Regions from separate parts of the Paracoccus angustae genome, predicted to be linked through region 1. Evidence: riboswitches for the same ligand, from Rfam matches in the RefSeq annotation. Region 1 holds a riboswitch; each other region holds the start of a gene.
The links. Region 1 has a riboswitch for cobalamin ahead of ACFOM8_RS10635 (TonB-dependent receptor plug domain-containing protein). Riboswitches for the same ligand answer to the same signal wherever they lie in the genome.

Region 1 (6,677 bases):
CGAACGGCCGCAGGACATGCGGCACGACCAGGCCCACGAAGCCGATGGCCCCGGCCACCGCCGTGGCGGGACCGACGATCAGGGCGGTGCCCGCGATCAGCCGCCAGCGCAGCGGCGGTCCGCCGACGCCAAGCGCCTGCGCCGCAGCCTCGCCCAGGGTCAGCGCGTCCAGCGCGCGGCGGGCGGACAGAACAAGGATGGCGCCAAGCCCCATCGGCGGCAGGGCAAGCCACACATGCAGCATGGATCGGTCGGCCAGCGATCCCATCAGCCAGAACACGATCTCGCTGGCGGCGTAAGGGTTCGGCGACAGGTTCAGCACCAGCGAGGTGCCTGCCCCTGCCAGCGCCGAAATCGCCACTCCCGCCAGGATCAGCGTGACCGAACCCCCGCGCGGTCCGGCCAGCGCCGTCAGAAGCGCGACGCCCCCCGCCGCGCCGGCCAAGGCGGCCAGCGGCAGGGCCAGCGCGGCGGCCGCGGACAGTCCGGTGTGGATCGCGATAACCGCGCCCAGGGCGGCCATGCCGGACACTCCGATCAGACCCGGTTCGGCCAGCGGGTTGCGCAGATAGCCTTGCAGCGCGGCCCCGGTCAGCCCCAGGCCCGCGCCCACGGCCGCGCCCAGGATCGCGCGCGGCAGGCGGATTTCGCGCATCACGATGGGCAGCGGCCCCTCGCCGCCCAAGGCCAGCGCGCGCAGAGATTCCGCCGGGGGCAGCCCCGCCGGTCCGGTCAGCAGCGAGGCCGCGAACAGCGCCGCCGCCATGGCCGAAAGGGCCAGGAACAGCCCCTTCATTCCAGCGACCGGATGGCGCGGGTCACGAAGGGCGTGCCGCAGATCCAGTCGCGGCCGGTCACCTGAGGTTCCGCCTGGACGGCGGCCAGCGCGGGATGGTCCAGGATCGCCTCGCCCCGCGACTGGCCGGGCCATTTGGCGCCGGTGATCAGCCGGTCGGGCTGTGCCATGACCAGCAGTTCCATCGGCAGGGCGGTGGTGGCGGTGATGCCATGGTCGGCGGCGATGTTGGCGTAACCCGCCGCCTCGAGGATCGACCCGGCCAGCGTGTCCCGCCCCGAGGTGAAGCCGTTGGCGTAATAAAGCGCCGCGCGGCCCTGGCCGGCGGGGCGGCGCACGGCGTCCAGATCCGCGTCGAAGCGGGCCAGAAGATCCCGCGCCTCGGCCGGACGGTCCAGCAGCTCGCCCATGCGCGCGATCTCGGCCCGGATGGCGTCGAAGGTCTCGGCCGGGGGCAGCACCTCGACCCGGACGCCGAGGCGGCGCAGCATCTCCACCGTGGCGGGCGGGGTATAGGTGCCCGCGATCACCAGGTCGGGGCGCATCAGATAGATTTCCTCGGCCCGCCCGCTGTTGGGGGCATAGCCCGCCGCCTGGTCCGCCATCGGCGACAGGCGCGGATCCTGGGCCAGAGTGCTGACGGACAGCAACTGCCCCGGCGCGGCCAGCATCATCGCCAGCTGGTCGCTGCACAGGTTCATCGACACCACGCGCTGCGGCGCCGCCCCCGCGGGACATGCGGCGGCGATCAGGACCGCCGCCAGGATGGCCCTAGAACGACGCACGCAGCCCCGCATACACCGCCCGGCCAGCCGTGCCATAGCCGCTGACCCACTGGTAATCCTCGTCAAGGACGTTCTCCAATCGCAGATAGGCGGTGGCATTGCCGCGGACGGAATGGCTGACCAGCAGATCGACGGTGGTGAAGTCGTCCAGGCCCGCCGCCCGCCCGGCCACGTGTTGCAGGTCGATGCCTGCCGTGGTGCCGGTGGCGAAGGTCGTCTCGGCGCCCAGGTTCAGGACGCGTTCGGGCGCCCTGGCCCAGTCCGGCACGTCGGTCTGATTGTCGATAAAGGAATAGCTGGCTGTCAGCGCATGGCCCGCGCCGAAGGCGTAACGGCCGTCGATCTCCACGCCCCGGCGGCGGGCGATGCCGGGCACCTGGTTATAAAGGTCGTCGTTCCAATCCGAGGGCGTGCCGTTGTCATCGAAACCGATCAGATTGTCCGTCTTCAGCCAAAAGGCCGTCGCGCGCAGGTGGCTGTCGCCCCATTGCTTTTCGACGCCCAGTTCGTAGGTGCGGCTTTCCTCGGGTTCCAAGGTCGCGGTGCCGTAGAACGGGTCGAACAGCTGGTAAAGCGACGGCGCGCGGAAGCCGTTGCCAAGCGCCCCGCGGAACAGCAGATCGTTGTCGGCGCGGTAAACGGCGGCCACGCGACCCGACGTGAAGCCGCCAAAGCGGGAATGGTCGTCGCGGCGCAGCGAGGTGGTGATGTCCATGTCGTCGCTCAAGGCGGTGGTCGTTTCAACGAAAACGCCGGTCAGGCGGGCGTCGCCGTTGCCTTCGGCTTTCTCCTTTTCGGTATCGGCGCCGAAGACGGCCCGGACGCCCGGGGCCAGATCGGCCGCGCCCTGCCAGGAAAGCCTGGTGCGGGTGCCGGCATAGGACACGGGAAAGCCGTTGTAATAGCTGTCGCGGCTGATGCGATAGCGGGTCAGGGCGATGTCGTGATCCACCGCGCCGGTGCTGAACCGGGCAAAGCCGCGCAGGCCGTAGGATTCGTTTTCCGAATAGTCGTCGCCCGGCGTGCCCGCCACGTCGCTGAAATCGTCGAAGTCGGCGGTGCTGTCTTCCCAGAAGCCGTTGAAGCCGATGGTGACGCCGTTGTCCAGCCGATGCGCGCTGTAGAAGGACAGGCGCGTCGCCTCGTACCCGTCTTCCTCGAAGTTGCCGTTGTTCTCGTCCAGGGCGGAAAAGCCGTCGGTGCGGACATGGCTGACCTGGAAGGCCAGATCGGTGCCGTCGCGGCGCAGCGTCGCGCCATAGCTGGCGGTCAGGGTGTCATAGCTGCCCGCCTCGATCCCGAAGTGGTGGCGCAAGCCGTCCTCGGTCGGGCGGAGGGATTCCAGCGTCAGGACGCCGGCGATGGCGCGCGACCCGTAAAGCGCGGATTGCGCGCCGCGCAGCAATTCGACCCGGCCGATGCCCGCCGTGATCTGGCCGCCGATGTCGTAGGCCGGGGTCGGGGCGGTCGCATCCGAAACCTCGATCCCGTCGATCACCACGGGAACATAGCGGCCCGGCGCGCCGCGAACCTCCAGAAATCCCGTGGTGCCCAGCGGCCCTTGCTGGCGCAGAGTGACGCCGGGCAGTCTTGTCAGGCTGCGCGACAAGGGCTGGCCGGCGCGGCCTTGCAGGTCGTTTTCCGTCAGCACCGAGACGGAACTGCCCGAGCGGCTCAACTCGACAGGTTCGCGGTTGGCGGTCAGGGTGATGTCGTCCAGGACGATGGCGTCCCGGGGGGCGTCCTGCCCGGAGGCGGACAAGGCGGTGGTCAGAAACAGGGCTGCGGTCAGGGTCGGGACCAGGGGTCTTGGCGTCACGAAGGACATCCTTCCAGAAACCCGGGCGGGGCCGGGCGCGATGCGGTTCGTCCGGGGAATGAACCCGCCGGACAGCGACACCACCACGACGGAAGTTTCCGTTTCCGGCGCGCCCCTCGCACGCCGTCAGGGTGATCGCGTTCGGCAGGTCTCCTGACTTGCGGGTCATCGCTTGGCCGGGCCTTCCCATCCCCAATCGGGAACAGTGGCGTTGTCCGGCCCGGCTCTCCGCTGACAGTTGCGGGGGCAGTCGCGGATTCGCACCGCGTTCCCTTTTCAACCGGGCTTCAGGCCCGGAACCGAGGCAAGGCCGCCTTAGCCCACAAGGCCGCGCTCAGGCAAGGGCAATCAGCCCAGCGAGGCCACCCATTCGGGCACCGTACGGCTGGCGGGGCCGACAATGCGGCGGTGGAAGTCGCGCGCGTTGGCGCTGGCCTCCAGGTTCAGTTCCAGGCATTCCGCGCCGCGCCGCCGCGCATGCTGGGCAAAACCCGCCGCAGGATAGACATTTCCCGAAGTGCCGATGGCCGCGAACAGGTCGGCGGTTTCCAGCGCCTCCCAGATCCGGTCAAGGCCATAGGGCATCTCTCCGAACCAGACGATGTCGGGACGGGTCGCGGGCCGGGCGCAGGCGGGGCAGGGATCGCCGGGCGCCATGACGGCGGGCGCGGCCCAGCGGTGCCCGCAGGCGGCGCAAAGCGCGCCGTTCAGCGTCCCGTGCATGTGGATCACGGCGGGGCTGCCCGCGCGTTCGTGCAGGTCGTCGACATTCTGCGTGACCAGCGTCAGGTCGTGGCGCCGCGCCAGATCGGCCAATGCCAGGTGCGCGGCGTTGGGCCGCGCCGCCGCGGCATTGGCGCGGCGCATGTTGTAGAAGCGGTGAACCAGCGCGGGATCGGCGGCGAACCCTTCGGGCGTCGCCACGTCCTCGATCCGGTGGCTTTCCCACAGGCCGTCAACGGCGCGAAAGGTCGCAAGGCCGCTTTCGGCGGAAATCCCCGCGCCGGTCAGAACGGCGATGCGCAAGGCGCGGGCTTACCGGCAATAGGCCTCGGCCCGGGACGCGAACCGCTTGTAGCGCGCCCAGAAGGCGTTGTCGCGGTCGCTTTTCGACATGCGGACCTCTTGCGCCTCGTGCGGGTCGCGGAAGAAAGAGGCGGCGCGGCGCTGATCGGCCCGCGACAGGGTCTGGTTCGCGACCTGCTGGATGCAGCCGCAAAGCGGCGCGTTGCCGCGCGCGCGGTCGGACCGGACGCAGGCGTTGTCGATGGGGCCCGCCACGGCCAGGGGCGCGGTCATCATGATGGCGGCGGCCGCGATGACGAAACGGTTGAGCATGGAACTGTCTCCTCGGTTGCCTTGTCGGATGGCGGGGGCCGGTTGAACCCGGTCTGCGATGCCCGTCCGGCTGCGATCCTAGCAGCAACCGCCCGCCCGCTCAATCATGCGGTGTGCCGCGGGCTTTGGCTGACGCGCCAGGACGTTGCGGTTCTCAGGCGGCCGCGACCTCGTAGCCCGCGTTGCGAATCGCCTGAACCGCGCGGTCCTTGTCCAGACCGTCGACCGTGACGCTCTTTTGCGCCAGATCGACGGTGGCGCGGCCGCCTGCCTCCTGGACGGCGGCCTCGATGGCGGCCTTGCAATGGCCGCAGGTCATGTCGGGAACGGTGAAGGTCACGGTTGGCCTCTGGGGTTTGACAAGTCCCGCGCAGCATGATCCTGCATGACGGCAAGGGCAAGGCAGGAGAACGGGATGATCGAGGCGATCGGGCTGGATGCCGACGACACCCTGTGGGAAAACGAGACCTTCTTCCGCATGACCGAGGGCGAGTTCGTGGCCCTGCTGGGCGATCACGCCGACGGCGCCGACATCGCCAGCCGGTTGCTGGACGTGGAGCGCGCGAACCTGGCCCGGTACGGCTTCGGCATCAAGGGCTTCATGCTGTCCATGGTCCAGACCGCCATCGAGCTGACCGACGGCCGCATCGACGGCCGCGCCATCGGCCGCATTCTGGAACTGGGCCAGGAGATGCTGGCCCATCCGGTCGATCTGCTGCCCGGCGTGCCGCAGGCGCTCGAGGCGCTGGACGGGCGGCGGCTGATCCTGATCACCAAGGGCGACGGGATCGACCAGGAACGCAAGATCGCCGCATCCGGCCTGGCCGAGCGGTTCGATGCCGTCGAGATCCTGGCCGACAAGTCCCCCGAAGCCTATGCCCGCGTGCTGCTGCGCGCAGGCGTCGCGCCCGACCGTTTCCTGATGGCCGGCAATTCGATGAAAAGCGATGTGCTGCCGGTGGTGGAGCTGGGCGGCCACGGCGTCTTCATCCCCCACGCCCTGACCTGGGCCGTCGAACACGCCCCCGCGCCGGACCATCCCCGCGCCCATCGGCTGGAGACCATCGCCGACCTGCCCGCGCTGATCCGGCGATTGGAGGCTCCCGCATGAGCAGCAATGGACGCGCCGCCCTGCTGATGGTCCTGTCCATGGCGGCCTTCGCGGGCGAGGACACGCTGCTGAAGCTGCTGGCCGCCGCCTTGCCGACAGGGCAGTTGCTGCTGCTGGTGGGCTTCGGGGGGATGTTCGCCTATGGCCTGTGGATCGCCCTGCGCGCGTCCGTGGCCTGGCGCGACCTTCTTCATCCCGGCGTGGTGATCCGAAACGCCGCCGACGGGGTCTGCGCGATCTGCTATATCGTGGCGCTTCAGCGCGGCGATCTCAGCATCGTCTCGGCCATCCTTCAGGCGCTGCCGCTGCTGATGACGCTGGGCGCGGCGCTGTTCTTGGGCGAGCCGGTCGGCTGGCGGCGCTGGCTGTCCATCGCGCTTGGCTTCATCGGCGTGCTGATGATCGTGCGGCCCGGCACCGACGCCTTCCAGCCCAGCAACCTTCTGGCCGTTGTCGCGGTCATCCTTCTGGCGGTGCGCGACCTTGCCACGCGCCGACTGCCGCCGCGCATCGACACCGGCCTTGTCACCGCCTCGGCCTTCGGGATGATGGGCCTGGCGGGGGCCGTGCTGATGATCGGGGGCGGCCAGTCCTTTGTGATGCCCAGTCCGGGCCAGGGCGGCGCCCTTGTCGCGACGCTGGCCTTCGGCCTGCTGGGCTATGTCACCATGGTCATCGCCACCCGCCTGGGCGAGATTTCGGCCATCGCGCCCTTCCGCTATTCGCGGCTGATCTTCGCCATCATCCTTGGCGTGCTGGTGTTCGGCGAACGCCCCGACGCCTGGACCCTGTCCGGCGGCGCCATGATCGCGCTGGCCGGGATCTACA
Region 2 (6,677 bases), on a different contig from region 1:
TCGTGATATTCCGCGTCGCGCAAGGCGGGCGTGCCGCGTTCGGGCTGAAGCGCGACAAGGGCATTGTCGCGCCGGACGGCAGCAAAGGCAAAGCCTTTGGCCCCGGCGTCGGGATCGCCCTCGGGCCGCCCCCAAGCCGCCAGCAGATCGTCCTGCAACGGCTTGGGCAGGCGCGACAGGGCCGCGCGATAGGCGGCCATCGGCCAATGGATGCGGTCGCTGGCCAGCGCGTCTTGCAGCGGCGCGCCGGGGGCGATGCGGTGGCCCGCCGCGCGCAGGTCTTCCAGGATCGCCTCGGCCGAGGCAAGGGCGTCAAGGCCGACGGCATGGGCCATGTTCCAGTCCCTTCCCGGATAGGTGGACAGCACAAGCGCCAACCGCTTCGCCTCGGGCCGGGTAACGGCCAGCCGGTGCCAGGCCGCCACGCGGTCGGCCACGGCGTCGATACGCTCGGGTTCGGCGGCATGGGCGAAACGGGCGAATTGCAGATGCGGGTCGCGCCTGCCGGGCTGCTTGAAGGAAACGACGCCTGCGAAGATCCGCCCGTCCACCTCGGGCAGGACCACATGCATCGCCAGGTCGGCGGGCGACAGCCCGCGAGCGGATGCATCCCAGACCTTGCGCGTCGCGGTGGACAATGCGACCTGGAACACCGGCACGCCCGCCCCGTCCAGCGGCGAGGCCCCAGTTTCTCCACGCGCCGAAAAAGCGGTTGCGTTGACGATGGCCGAAGGCGCCAGCCGCGCCACCTGCTGTTCCAGCCAGTCCCGCACATCCGGCGATTTCAGCGACGGCGCAAACAGCCCGACGACCCGGAAACCCCGCGCGCGAAGGGCCGCAAAAAGCGTCTCGATGGGCGCAAGATCGGCCGCAACCAGATAGGAACGGTAGAACACCACGGCAGCCAGCGGCGGTCCGTCCCGATCCGGCGCGGGGCAGGCCGCCCCGTCCTCGGGCGTCCAGAGACCCGTCTGCGGCAGCGGCTTCGATCCCGGCACGGGATCGGCATGAATTCCCGCCGCCAGGGCCAGTTGCGCCAGCGCCGCCTGCGCCGCGACCGCGCCACCCATGTCGCATAGCCGGCCCAGCCGCCGCAGGGTCGAGGCCGGGACCGTCGAAACCGCATCCAGCCGGGGATCGGGCCGTCCATCGGCGGGCAGCACCGCCAGGGCGATGCCCCGCGCGCGCGCCAGCGTCTCGATCTGTTGCAGGCCATAGGGCCAATAGGGCAACCCGCCGATCAGTCGGATCAGGATGCCCTTCGCGCCCGCCAGCGTTTGATCCAGATAGGTATCGACCGACAGCGGATGCTTCAGCGCCGCGATATTGGCCAGCCGCAACGAGGGCAAGCCTCCCTCGGCCCCGTTGCCCCGGTGCCAGCCCGCCGCGAAGGCGCCAAGGTCGCTGTCGGAAAAGGACAGCACGACCAGATCGGCGGGCGCCTGGCCCAGATCGGTCGGCGTCTCGGTTTCCTCCAGCCCGTGGCTTTCGCGGAAGATGACGTGCATCGGTCCCTTGCCCTATTCCGCCGTGGCGGCGTCCGGCAGCAGGATACCCCGGATCGCGGCCGCGTCGATATCGTCATGTTCGGCGATAACGACCAGCCGGCCCCGCCGCCCTTCCTCGGGCCGCCACGGACGGTCGTACTGGTGGCGGACCCGTGCGCCGACCGCCTGGACAAGAAGCCGCATCGGCTTGCCCGCGACGGCGGCATAGCCCTTGACGCGCAGGATGTTCTGCCGGTCGGCAAGTTCCGTGATCCGCGCGAGAAGCGTTGCAGGGTCCGAAATCTCGGGAAGGTCGATCACGACGCTGTCGAAGTCGTCGTGTTCGTGATCATCCGCGCCGTCATGATGGCTGGGCCGCGCGTCCATGTCATCCTCGGCCGCAGCCCCCAGGCCCAGGATCACGCGCGGATCGACCGCGCCCTCGGCCACCTCGACGACCGGCAGGGGGCGCGGCGCCTCGGCCGCGATGACCGCCTTTGCCTGTGCGATCCCTTCGGGACCGGCCAGATCGGGTTTGGTGAGCAGAACGATGTCGGCGCAGGCGATCTGGTCCTCGAACACCTCGGACAAGGGTGTTTCATGGTCGATGCTGTCATCGGCCAGCCGCTGCGCGTCCACCGCCGCGACATTGGGCGCAAAGCGCCCTGCCGCCACCGCCTCGGCATCGGCAAGGGCGATGACGCCGTCCACGGTGATCTTCGAGCGGATGTCGGGCCAGTCGAAGGCCTTCAGCAGCGGCTTCGGCAAGGCCAGCCCGCTGGTCTCGATCAGGATATGGTCGGGACGCGGGTCCAGCGCCATCAGCGCCTCGATCGTCGGGATGAACTCGTCGGCGACGGTGCAGCAGATGCAGCCATTGGCCAGTTCCACGATGTTTTCCGCCGGGCATTCGGGGATCGCGCAGCCTTTCAGGATTTCGCCGTCCACGCCGACGTCGCCGAATTCGTTCACGATCACCGCCAGCCGCCTGCCGCCGGGGTTCTTCATCAGATGCGTGATCAGCGTGGTCTTTCCCGACCCCAGGAAGCCCGTGATGACGGTGACGGGAAGCTTTTCAAGGCTGGACATGTTCAGGTGTCTCCTGCGGCAAGGGTGGGCAAAGGGGGGATGCGGGCGATGCAGTTCCTGCGGAAATGCTCGGGGCGTTCGCGCCACGGAACAACGCCGTCATCCGTAGCCTGATATTTCGCGACGCCTTCCAGAACGGTGTCGACATCGGCGCCGTCGTCCAGGCGGCCATAGACATAGGTCCAGCGCCCCCTGCCACGCAACGCGATGGTGCAGCCCTGCGAACAGTTCGACAGGCATTCGACCGCCCGGACGGTCACGCCGGGCAGGCGGCGTTCGGCCAGGCGGCGGAACAGGCGGGTTCCGGCGCGCTCGGCATCGCCCGGCGCGCCCTGCCGGCGGCAACAGGTGCAGACAAGAAGGTCGACGTTCTCCGCATGTTGCACGGCCACGCTCTCCACAGGGTTCGCGGCGGGGCAAGGCACGGATATGCAGCCGGGCGCGGCTGCCTGTCCGACACCCCGGGACACCCCGCCCGGTTCACATCGTCCTGCTGGCAGGTCTCCCGGCTTGCGGATGTCAGGGGGATACCCTGGCGGGCGCCCGGCCTTCCCATGCGCGGCTGCACACAGTGGCCATCGGGCGACCTCTCCGGTCACGGTCGCGGGGGCGGCTGCGCTTTGGGGTTGCAGGCGCGAACCCCGGTCGCATTCCCTTTTCACCTGTCCTGGGACAGGAACCAGCAGTCCTCATTGGTACTGGCCCGGCGGGATTGTCAAGGCGAATGGACGACATGGCACAGGTCGACACGGCGGCGATCCGGGTCCGGCCGGGCGGGACAACGTTTCTGACCGTTGCCGCTGCCAGCGGCTAGCCGTGGGCTGCCACATCGGAAAATCGCACTCGAAACACAGGCTCTGCCGCCGGCGGCCCGGCAGCACGCCCTGACGATGGGGGGCGACGAACAGGCTGGTCATGGCGGTCTCGGCATGCGCCTTCGCGGCGGACCGCTGAAGGACCGAGGGCGCGGCGCGGCACCGGAATTGCCTTTCGCCTGATCGTGCTGGCAGTTCCTGCGCGCGTGGTCGGAACGCCCGGCATCGCTGCCGGCCTGTGGTGCGCAGGCCGGACGGCCAATGGCGGGCTGATCCTGCCGGGGTCCGGGCCGCCGCCGCGCGCCTTCTTCAGCGGTGCCCGGCGCTGACTTGCCTGCCGCCCTGCCCTGTGGTTTCGTGGCCTCCGGCCGACCTTCTCCGGAGTTCATGATGAGCAACACCGCCACGGACAGCAGCGAAACCACTGCCCGTCACAACGAGAAGATGAAGCGGATCAAGGCCGCGCGCGACAAGATGATGGCCGGCAAGACCGAGGAAAAGGGCCTGATCATCGTCCATACCGGCACGGGCAAGGGCAAGTCGTCCTCGGGCTTCGGCATGATCATGCGCTGCATCGCCTGGGGCATGCCCTGCGCGGTCGTGCAGTTCATCAAGGGCACATGGGAAACGGGCGAAAAGCGGCTTTTGCAGGCCCATTTCGCCGGGGAATGCCGCTTCTTCGTGTCGGGCGAGGGGTTTACCTGGGAAACCCAGGACCGCGACCGCGACGTGGCGGCCGCCCGGAACGGCTGGGAAATCGCCAAGCAGCAGATCCTCGATCCCCGGATCCGCTTCGTTCTTCTGGACGAGATCAACATCGCGTTGCGCTATGACTATCTGGATATCGACGAGGTGGTCGATTTCCTGCTGACGCAAAAGCCGCCGATGACCCATGTCTGCCTGACGGGCCGCAACGCCAGGCCCGAGCTGATCGAGGCCGCCGATCTTGTGACCGAGATGTCGCTTCTGAAACACCCGTTCAGGGACGGCGTGAAGGCCCAGAAAGGGGTCGAGTTCTGATGGTTGCCGTAGACCTTGGGTCAGCCGCTTCGGCAAGCTGACCCCCTGGGCCACGCGTCGATGATCCAGGGCACCGGCAGCAATGTCGGCAAGTCGCTGCTGGTCGCGGGCCTTTGCCGGGCCGCGGACAGGCGGGGCCTGTCGGTCGCGCCGTTCAAGCCGCAGAACATGTCCAACAACGCCGCCGCCACCGCTGCCTGGGGCGAGATCGGCCGCGCCCATCGTCAAGGCCGATGCGGCCACCGTCGCGGGTTTCCCGATCAACCGCTTCCGCGATGACCCGAGCCTGTTCGACCATGGCGACAGGCTGATCGAGGCGCAAACCGGCTGGCGCGGGTTCGGCGTCTGTCCCCGGGTTGCCGATGCCTGGAAGCTTCCCGCCGAGGACGCGATGGACCTGTCATCGCCGCGCCGCGACGGCGGCCTGCACATTGTCAGCCTTGCCTTCGGCCGGATCGCGGATTTCGACGATCCGGATCCGCTGGCGCAGGAACCCGGCGTGCGGCTGATCATGCCGGGCCCCGACCGGGCGATTCCGGGCGATGCGGGTCTGGTGATCCTGCACGGCACCAAATCGACACGGGGGGGATCCGGCCTTTTTGCGCGCGCAGTGTTGACATACCGACCTTGCCGCGCATCTGCGGCGCGGCGGTCATGTGCTGGGCATCTGCGGCGGCTGCCAGATGCCAGGACGCGAGGTGGCGGACCCAGGGGGACTTGAGGGACCGGCAGGCGCCGATTCCGGACCTGGCCTGCTGGACGTGACAACCGTGATGACGGCAAGGAAACGGCTGACCGGTGTGACGGCCGTCCACGCGGCCAGCGGGACGGCATTTGCCGGCCATGAAATCCATATCGGCAAACCGACGGGCCTGACCGCGCCCGTCCCTTCTGCCATGCGGGCGGCGCTGAATGCGCTGGCCGCACATCTGGAGGCGCATCTGGAGGCGCATCTTGACGTGGATGGCCTATTGGCCCTGGCGCGCCAGGGCGGCTTCCAGCCGCTGCCATGCCGCCTCGGTTCCCGGCAGGCCAAGCCGCAGCCAGCCGGTGCTGTATGGAAATCGGCGGGTCCAGATCGCCGCGCGTGCCAGCCAGTTCTGCACGGTTGCGGCATCGCCGGTTTCATAGGTCCGAAACAGCGGCGTGCCGCCCACCAGACGCCATCCGGAACCTGCGGCCAGCCCGTCAAGCCGCACCGCGTCGCGGGCCAGTCGCCGGCAGGTTTCGCGGTGCCATTTCCGGTCCGACAGCGCGGCCATGCCTGTGACGATGGCCGGGCCCCCGACCGCCCAGGGACCGGCGAGCGACCGCAGATGCGCCACCGTTTCCGCCCCGCCAAGCGCAAAGCCCAGCCGCAAACCGGCAAGCCCGAAGAACTTTCCGAAGGATCGCAGGACCAGGACACGCTCGCCCAGATCCGCAAGGCGCGGAGCCAGGGACAGCCGGGGACAGGGATCGGCGAAGCTTTCGTCCACCACCAGAAGCCCGACCCGTCCGGCCAACCGCTCCAGGACATCCGGCGTCCAATGCCGTCCGTCGGGGTTGTTCGGATTGACCACCACGGCAAGATCGGCCCCGGCCATCGCCTCGGGGTCCGGCGCGTCCTCCACCGCCCATCCTTGCGCGCGCAGCGCAGCCGCATGTTCGTTGTAGGTGGGTGTCAGCACCGCTGCCCGGCCAGCCGGGGCAAGCCGCGGCATCAGCTGGATCGCCGCCTGCGCCCCCGCCAGGGCCACAATGGAGGTTCGCGTCCCATAGGCGCGTGCCGCCACGGTTTCGAGCGCGCGGATATCCGAACCCGTCGGCAATGCGATCAGGGCATGTGACGGCAGCGGCGGCACCGGATAGGCGATCGCGTTGATCCCGGTGGAAAGGTCGATCCAGTCGCTGCCGCCAAAGGCCGCGCGCGCCCGGTCCAGGTCGCCGCCATGGTCGCGCATTCCGTTCCTCAGATCAGCGCCAGGACAACAAGTCCGGCGCCGCACAGGATCATGGCCCGGCGGTAAAGCGCAAGTCCTTGGTGAATTTCCCTTGCGGCGGGATCCGGTTTGCCTGCGTTCAGCCATGGCTCGTCGGCGATCCGGTGTCCATAGGCGCGCGGTCCCGACAAGCGGACGCCCAGCGCGCCGGCCATTGCCGCCTCGGGCCAGCCCGCGTTCGGCGACCGGTGATGCCGGGCGTCCCGCAGCATGGCGCGGAACGCCGCAGCGGGGCGACGGCAGGCAAGCGCAAGCGCAAGCCCCGTCAGCCGCGCGGGGATCAG
Region 3 (6,677 bases), on a different contig from region 1:
GGCACGCCCATCAGCTCGATGCGGAACTGCGGCAACTGGTTCATGCGGCGTTCGACGTCGCGCCAGTCATAATCGTTGATCCAGTAATCGACCAACTCGCGGTGATAGGCGGTGTTGTAGCCGTAACGCCAGTCGTCGTTGGCGAAATCGTCGGGAAAGCGCGTGCGCTTCAGCCGCGCCATCATGTCGTCCAGCTGCTCGTCCGGGATGTGGATTTCGAAGCAGGTCATGCGGTCGTCGAGGGCCATGGGGCATCCTCCCTGTCAAACGGGGGTCAACTTGCAATGAAGAACCGGGCAAAGGTCAGTCGCGCAGGGAGCGCATCACGTCCTTGATGAGCGGCCAGACCCGCGCGACCGAGGCGTGATCCATGCTCTCCTTGGGCGAGTGCAGGTCATAAAGGTTCGTGCCGATGCCGATCGTGTCCAGCCCGGGGATGCGCTGCGTGAACATGCCCAGTTCCAGGCTGCAAACCGAGACCAGCACCTCGGGCTTGCGGCCCATCACGCGGGCGTAGCTTTCCTTGGCGATGTCCAGCATCCGCGACCCGGGGTTCCAGGGAAACTCGGGCGCATCAAGCCCGATCTGCTTGGCGCGAACCCCGTCCCCCGCCAGTTCGGCGATCAGCATCAGCCGGTCCAGGACCGCATGCTTGCGAGACGTGACGGCGCTGGTGATGGTCGAGGTGATCTCGACCCCCTTGTGGGTGGTGACCATCAGGCCGATGTTGTTCGAGGTTTCCCAGTTGCCGGCGACCTCGAGGTTCTGGGTCTGGATCCCGTCCGGCAGCAGCAGCATCACGCCCAGCAGCCGCTTGGCGGCGGCCGGCGAAAAGACCCGTGCGACCGGGGTGTCGGACCGCGCCAAGGTGATGCGCATGTCGGGATCGGCCAGCCGGAACTCGGCCTTCAGCTCCTCGGCCAGCGTTTCCACGGCGTGGCGCACGGCCTCGATCCTGCCGTGCTCGATGCGGATCAGTGCGGCGGCCTCGGCGGGAATGACGTTGTTCTGGACGCCGCCCGACAGGCGGGCGATCTCGACCCCGCCCTGCCCCGCCGCGCGGCGCAGCAGGCGGCCCAGGGCGACAATGGCGTTGGCGCGTTCGAAATGGATGTCGAATTCACAATGCCCGCCGCGCAGGCCGCCGATCCGCAGCGCCCAGGTCTCGAAGCCGGCGGCGGGTGCGGTCCAATCCGCATCCACGTCGATCCGGCAGGACACGTCGCCCGAGCAGCCGGCCAGCAATTGGTTCTCCTCGATCCAGTTAAAGTCGATCATCCGCTTGCCCGACAGCAACGACAGATCGACGCCGTCGCCGCCGACCTTGCCCATTTCCTCCATCGCGGTCATCACGCATTCCAGAGGCGGATGAGGGATGTCGTCGCTGTCCAGCAGGGCCAGCATGTAGGCGATGCCCAAACCGTTGTCGGCCCCCAGCGTCGTGCCCTCGGCGCGGATCCGGTCTCCGTCCAGCTTCAGCGTGACCCCCTTGGTGAAGTCGTGGCTGACGCCCTCGTCGGTCTTGCAGACCATGTCCAGGTGGCCGTGCAGGATCACGGCGGGCGCGTCTTCATACCCGGGGGTGCCGGGCTTCTTGACGATGATGTTCTGCAACTCGTCGCGATGGCACACCAGCTTTCGTGCCGCCGCGAAATCCGCCACGTAATCGGCCGCATCCTTTTCGTGCCGCGAGCAGCGATGCCGTGCGCTCAGCGCCTCGAAGAATGCCATGACGTCGCGCGGCTCGACCTCGGCCAGCACGCCGGACGACGCCGCATGGTCGACGCGTTCCTCCTGCAAATCAACGTCCACTTCCGCTCCTCCCTGTCATGCGCCAAGCGGCTTCCCCCAGCGAGGCAATGCCGGCAGGGCTCCTCCCCCTCCCGGCCTTGGCGGTGCCGCAGCGCCTTAATGAAGCATTTGTTCATGCTCAAGTCATTTATACCACAACCCGGATCGGGCTGGCAAAGCATTTGTTCAGCGGCACTGAGAAGAAGGTATTTAGCTAAGATCGCGGGGTTTTTGCCGAAAGATGGTTCAGAAGCGTTACGGTTTCGGCATCGCTGCGGCGCTTGCCCCAGCGAGAGTTCACGCAAGGGCTGCTGTAGATTAATCCTGTTCGCATCACGAAGTCCGGACCTGTCCGCGACCGCCCGATGCAATGGAAATCCCTCGATGATGCCCCGAAGCAGCGCGGATCGCTCCTGATCCGGCTTGACAGGGATATGGAGTGCTCGCCGAGAGGCCTAGCCGCCCGGGACGCCCGCCGGCGTTCTCCGATGCAGCAGTCCAGTTTTGCCTGATGGGGAAGGTTCTGTTTGGTCTGCCGCCTCGGTAAAGCACGGGCATGGTGTCCTGCATCCTGGACATGGCAGGACTCACCTGCTCGATGCCGGACTTTTCCATCCCGAGCCGGCGGCAAGGATCTTCGATGGCCGATGTATCCGACCGCCCTGCGCCGAGACCGCCCAACCCGCTGGTCGACAGCGCCGGGACCAGGCTCATAGGCGATGGAGAGTGGCTGGCGCGCAAGCACGGCAGCCGCCACAAAGGAGACCGAAGACGAGCCTCGGTCCCGGCGCCGGTCTGCCATTCGGGGGCAAGGAAGCAGCCGATCGGCAAACCTTACCGGGGTCTCGATTTAACGGCTCTGAAGGGGATCGGGCTCCTTCGGAAAGCCTCTCCGGGTCAGCACGGCATCCGCCAGCCGTTTTTGCGAAAGCAGCCCCTGCCGCGACAACCTGGTGGTCTGCCAGAACGTGGCCGATGCGCATCGCCGCGATATGAAGCAAACCGATCGACCGTCTGCTCCATCAGCGTTCCGCATTGACGGTGTGCTTTCCTTCAGGCATCAAGTCGGCATGATCGGTTCCACGCCCTTGCGGCTTGGAGGCAAGAGGGAACGCGGTGGGGTGCGGCAGCACCGAATCCGCGGCTGTCCCCGCAACTGTAAGCGGCGAGTCCGGCTGACGATGCCACTGGAGCGATCCGGGAAGGCCAGCCAGGGCGGCGAACCGCGAGCCAGGAGACCTGCCGGTCATGCGAGCAACCACAACGTCTTCGGGTGTGAAGACAAGGAGGTAGGACCATGACCACGCACAGCGCAGCCGCCAGGCGGGACAGGATCGGCTTTGCCCCGGCCCTTGCCGTCGCCCTTATCGGGCTGGCGATCGTCTTTGTGACCGGCCACGTGCAGGCCGAAACGCTGCACGACGCCGCCCATGACGTGCGGCACGCCACCGGCTTTCCGTGTCACTAGGGCGATGTTCACGCGCCTTCTGACCAGCGCCTTGTTCGCTGGCGCTGCCGCAGGGCTGATTGCCGCCCTGTTGCAGCTTTATTTCGTGCAGCCCGTGCTGCTTCACGCCGAACTTTATGAAAGCGGCCAGCTCGTGCATTTCGGGGCGGAAACGGCAGTTCCCGCAGTGCAGGATCTTGGCGGGGTCGATCCCGTGCGCGACGGGCTGAGCGTGATCTTCACCATGCTCGTCTATTGCGGCTACGCCCTTGTCATGCTGCCGCTGATGGCCCTGGCGCAGGATCGCGGCGCCCGCATCGACGCGCGGACAGGGCTGATCTGGGGTCTCGCGGGTTTCGTCGCCGTGCAGTTCGCGCCGGGCTTCACCCTGGCCCCCGAGGTGCCGGGCGTGGCCGCGGCGGATGTCCATGATCGGCAGATCTGGTGGTTCGCGACCGTTCTGGCCGCCGGAATCGCGCTGTGGCTGATCGCCTTCGGCACAAGCTGGGCCGCGTGGGGCGCGGCAGTCGTCCTGCTTCTTGCGCCGCATGTGATCGGCGCGCCCGAACCCGAAACCTTCACCGGGCCGGTCCCGACCGAGATCGGCGCCCTTTTCGCGGCACGGGCCTATGGCGTCGGCATGGCGGCCTGGGTGATGCTGGGGGCCTTCGCGGGCTGTTTCTGGGCGCGCGAAAGTCGGACCATGGCCCTAGGGCAGCCCGCCTGACCGCGGGACGACTGGCGACAGTCCAGCGGGCGCGGCCTTGCGGCCGTGCCCGCTTCTTCTGAGAGGAGTTGTGCATGGATCGCTCCATCCCCCTTCTTCTGATCGGGCTGGTCCTTGGCGGCGGCATCGGCTTTGCCGTCGCGGCGTCGAACGGCGTCACGCTGGACGGGCACGATCACGGCAACCCGGCCCATCATGGCGTCCACGCGTCATCCCCGGATGCCGGGCATGACCATGACACGCCGCTGTCTCTGCCCGCCGACGATGCCGCGCCGACATTGGCGCTGGATCTGTCGCGCGACCCGACGACCGGCTGGAACCTGCGCCTGGATACCGCGAATTTCGCCTTCGCGCCCGAACATGCAAGCCGCGACCACGTGCCCGGCGAAGGGCATGCCCATGTCTATGTCAACGGCGTCAAGCTGGGCCGCTTTTATGGCCCCTGGCTGCATCTGGATAACCTGCCGCCCGGCGAGGTCACGGTCGAGGTCACGCTGAACGCCAACGATCACCGGCCGCTGTCGGTGGCGGGCAAACCCGTGGCGCAAACCGTGGTGATCGCGAACTAGATCGCGGGAACCCGGCCGACGAGGCGATGGCGCAGCCTGCCGCAGGGCCGCGCGTCCTCGATCCAGCCTGCGGGTGCGGCCAGATAGGCCCGCAGGGTCGCGACGATGTCGGCCGCATCGTCGCAGGGATCGACGCCGGCAAAGAAACAGGTCGCGCGGCCCTGTGACTGCAAGGCCAGGGACACCGGGCGGGCGCAGCCGTTCATGCAGGCCTGTTCGTTGATCCGCACGGGCACGGGCAAATCCGCCGCGTCGATTGCCGCCAGAAGCGCCGCCCAATTCCCGCCGCCGCAGCTTCGGCAGATGTGGATGTGAACGGCATCGCGGGTCATGCCCGCACGACCTTTCGCAAAAGATAGGTGTCCATGATCCAGCCGTGACGTTCGCGCGCCAGGGCGCGCTCTGCGACAATGCGCGGGGCGGTCTCGGCCAGCGGGCCGCTGATCAGCAGTTCCTCGGGCATTCCCAGGAACGCGCCCCACCAGATACAGAGATCGCGCTTGGCCAGAATTCGGAAACTGCAATCGCCGTCCAGCATCACGGCCACGGTTTCCGCCCCCGCGGGCCAGCCGTGATCGCGCAGCCGGCGGCCGGTTGTCACCGTCACGGCCCCGTTCACCGTGTTGAAGGGGATCGCATGGGCCGCGGTCAGCGCCTGCAACGCGGTGATCCCCGGAACGACGCGGATGCGGGGACAAGGCTCCAGACGGGCCGCGATGCGCAGCGTCGAATCGTAGAGCCCCGGATCCCCCCAGACCAGCAGGGCAACCGGACCCCGGGGTCCGGCCCGGCCGATGATGTCCGCCCAGATGCGGCCGATCGCGTCGTGCCAAAGCCGGACGCGATCGGCATAGGGCAGGCGGTCGTCCCGGACAGGCATGTCGAACTCGGCCACCGGCGCGGTGCTGCCGCAGTCGCGCAGGATGCTGTGCCGCAATTCGGCCAGGTCGGCCTTGTCGGTCCCCTTGCGCGGGATCAGCACCAGGGCGGCCTGCCGCAAGGCCTTGCGCCCTTCAAGGGTGACATGGTCGGGATTGCCCGTCCCGATCCCGACAAGCCAAAGCTCTGTCATCGCGCCTCGCCGGCAATGAGGTGGAAGAAGGTGCCGGTGACATGGCCCCGCCGCGAGCCGGTCTCGGCCAGAACCGCGCCGTCGGCGTCGGCGACCGTGGCCAGCGGCGGGTCGGGCTGGTCGAGGATCGTGGAATAATGGAACTCGTGTCCTCGCAACGCGGCGCCTGCGGCATGTCCGGGCATGGCTGCATGCAGCACCGCCCGGCGATAGCCCAGATGGAGCCTGCGGGTTGCATACGAGGTGACAAGCCCCAGCAATCCCGCCATCTGGTGCCGCTGCCCGGCCTTGTCGATCAGCGCGGCGCCCAGGGCCATGTATCCCCCGCATTCGCCATGGACCGGCCTGGTGGCGGCGTGGCGCAGCAATCCGTCGCGGAAACGCGCGGCGGCGGCGATCCGGCCCCCGTGCAGTTCGGGATAGCCGCCGGGAAGCCAGACAAGATCGGCATGGGGATCCGGCGCCTCGTCGGCCAGCGGTGAGAAGGGCAGCACCTCGGCCCCCGCCGTTCGCCAGCCTTCCAGAAGATGCGGGTAGGTGAAGGAAAAGGCCGCGTCCTGCGCCAGCGCGATCCGCTGCGCGGGCGGCGGTGGCAGGATGGCTGCGGCCCCGGGCGCCCGGCCTCGCGCCGCGGCGCGGATCGCGCCCAAATCCACATGCGCGCGCAGAAAGCCCGCATAGCCTGCAATGGCGGCCTCGAGATCGGGATGTTCGGCCGCCTGAACCAGGCCAAGATGGCGTTCCGGCAGGACAAGATCGCCGCGCCGGGGAAGCGCGCCAAGCACGCTCAAGCCCGCCCCCTCCATGCCCAAACGAGCAAGCCGTTCATGCCGGGCCGAGGCGACCCGGTTCAGGATCACGCCGGCGAAAGGAAGGTCGGGATGGTAATGCGCAAAACCCAGGGCCGTCGCCGCCGCCGATTGCGCCTGCCCGCCCACGTCCAGAACAAGGATCACCGGCCAGCCCATCGCTTTTGCGGTTTCCGCACTGGATCCGAAGCCCATGCGGCCAAGGGTGGCCACGCCGTCGTAAAGCCCCATCGACCCTTCGGCCAGGCAGATGTCGGCCCCC

Region 2: linked by a shared signal. The riboswitch ahead of ACFOM8_RS11465 (DUF1636 family protein) and the one ahead of ACFOM8_RS10635 (TonB-dependent receptor plug domain-containing protein) in region 1 are both predicted to bind cobalamin.
Region 3: linked by a shared signal. The riboswitch ahead of ACFOM8_RS11545 (CbtB domain-containing protein) and the one ahead of ACFOM8_RS10635 (TonB-dependent receptor plug domain-containing protein) in region 1 are both predicted to bind cobalamin.

What each region holds. Positions count from the first base shown of each region.
Region 1 covers NZ_JBHRXY010000007.1:26,624-33,300, reverse strand. Annotated here, with positions in the region: gene ACFOM8_RS10645 (FecCD family ABC transporter permease) at 1-796, opposite strand, end outside; gene ACFOM8_RS10640 (ABC transporter substrate-binding protein) at 793-1,581, opposite strand; gene ACFOM8_RS10635 (TonB-dependent receptor plug domain-containing protein) at 1,568-3,400, opposite strand; cobalamin riboswitch at 3,527-3,719, opposite strand; gene ACFOM8_RS10630 (NAD-dependent deacylase) at 3,749-4,426, opposite strand; gene ACFOM8_RS10625 (hypothetical protein) at 4,436-4,738, opposite strand; gene ACFOM8_RS10620 (heavy-metal-associated domain-containing protein) at 4,893-5,078, opposite strand; gene ACFOM8_RS10615 (HAD family hydrolase) at 5,154-5,849, shown strand; gene ACFOM8_RS10610 (DMT family transporter) at 5,846-6,677, shown strand, end outside.
Region 2 covers NZ_JBHRXY010000008.1:4,703-11,379, reverse strand. Annotated here, with positions in the region: gene cobN (cobaltochelatase subunit CobN) at 1-1,508, opposite strand, end outside; gene cobW (cobalamin biosynthesis protein CobW) at 1,521-2,576, opposite strand; gene ACFOM8_RS11465 (DUF1636 family protein) at 2,579-2,962, opposite strand; cobalamin riboswitch at 3,055-3,275, opposite strand; gene cobO (cob(I)yrinic acid a,c-diamide adenosyltransferase) at 3,782-4,411, shown strand; gene ACFOM8_RS23115 (nucleotide-binding protein) at 4,472-4,690, shown strand; gene ACFOM8_RS23110 (hypothetical protein) at 4,812-4,976, opposite strand; partial or broken gene ACFOM8_RS23105 (hypothetical protein) at 5,095-5,220, shown strand; gene cobD (threonine-phosphate decarboxylase CobD) at 5,380-6,354, opposite strand; gene cbiB (adenosylcobinamide-phosphate synthase CbiB) at 6,363-6,677, opposite strand, start outside.
Region 3 covers NZ_JBHRXY010000008.1:19,740-26,416, reverse strand. Annotated here, with positions in the region: gene ACFOM8_RS11555 (epoxide hydrolase family protein) at 1-248, opposite strand, end outside; gene pepD (beta-Ala-His dipeptidase) at 304-1,812, opposite strand; cobalamin riboswitch at 2,850-3,052, shown strand; gene ACFOM8_RS11545 (CbtB domain-containing protein) at 3,089-3,259, shown strand; gene ACFOM8_RS11540 (CbtA family protein) at 3,264-3,965, shown strand; gene ACFOM8_RS11535 (hypothetical protein) at 4,040-4,534, shown strand; gene ACFOM8_RS11530 (DUF1636 family protein) at 4,531-4,866, opposite strand; gene cobF (precorrin-6A synthase (deacetylating)) at 4,863-5,606, opposite strand; gene ACFOM8_RS11520 (cobyrinate a,c-diamide synthase) at 5,603-6,677, opposite strand, start outside.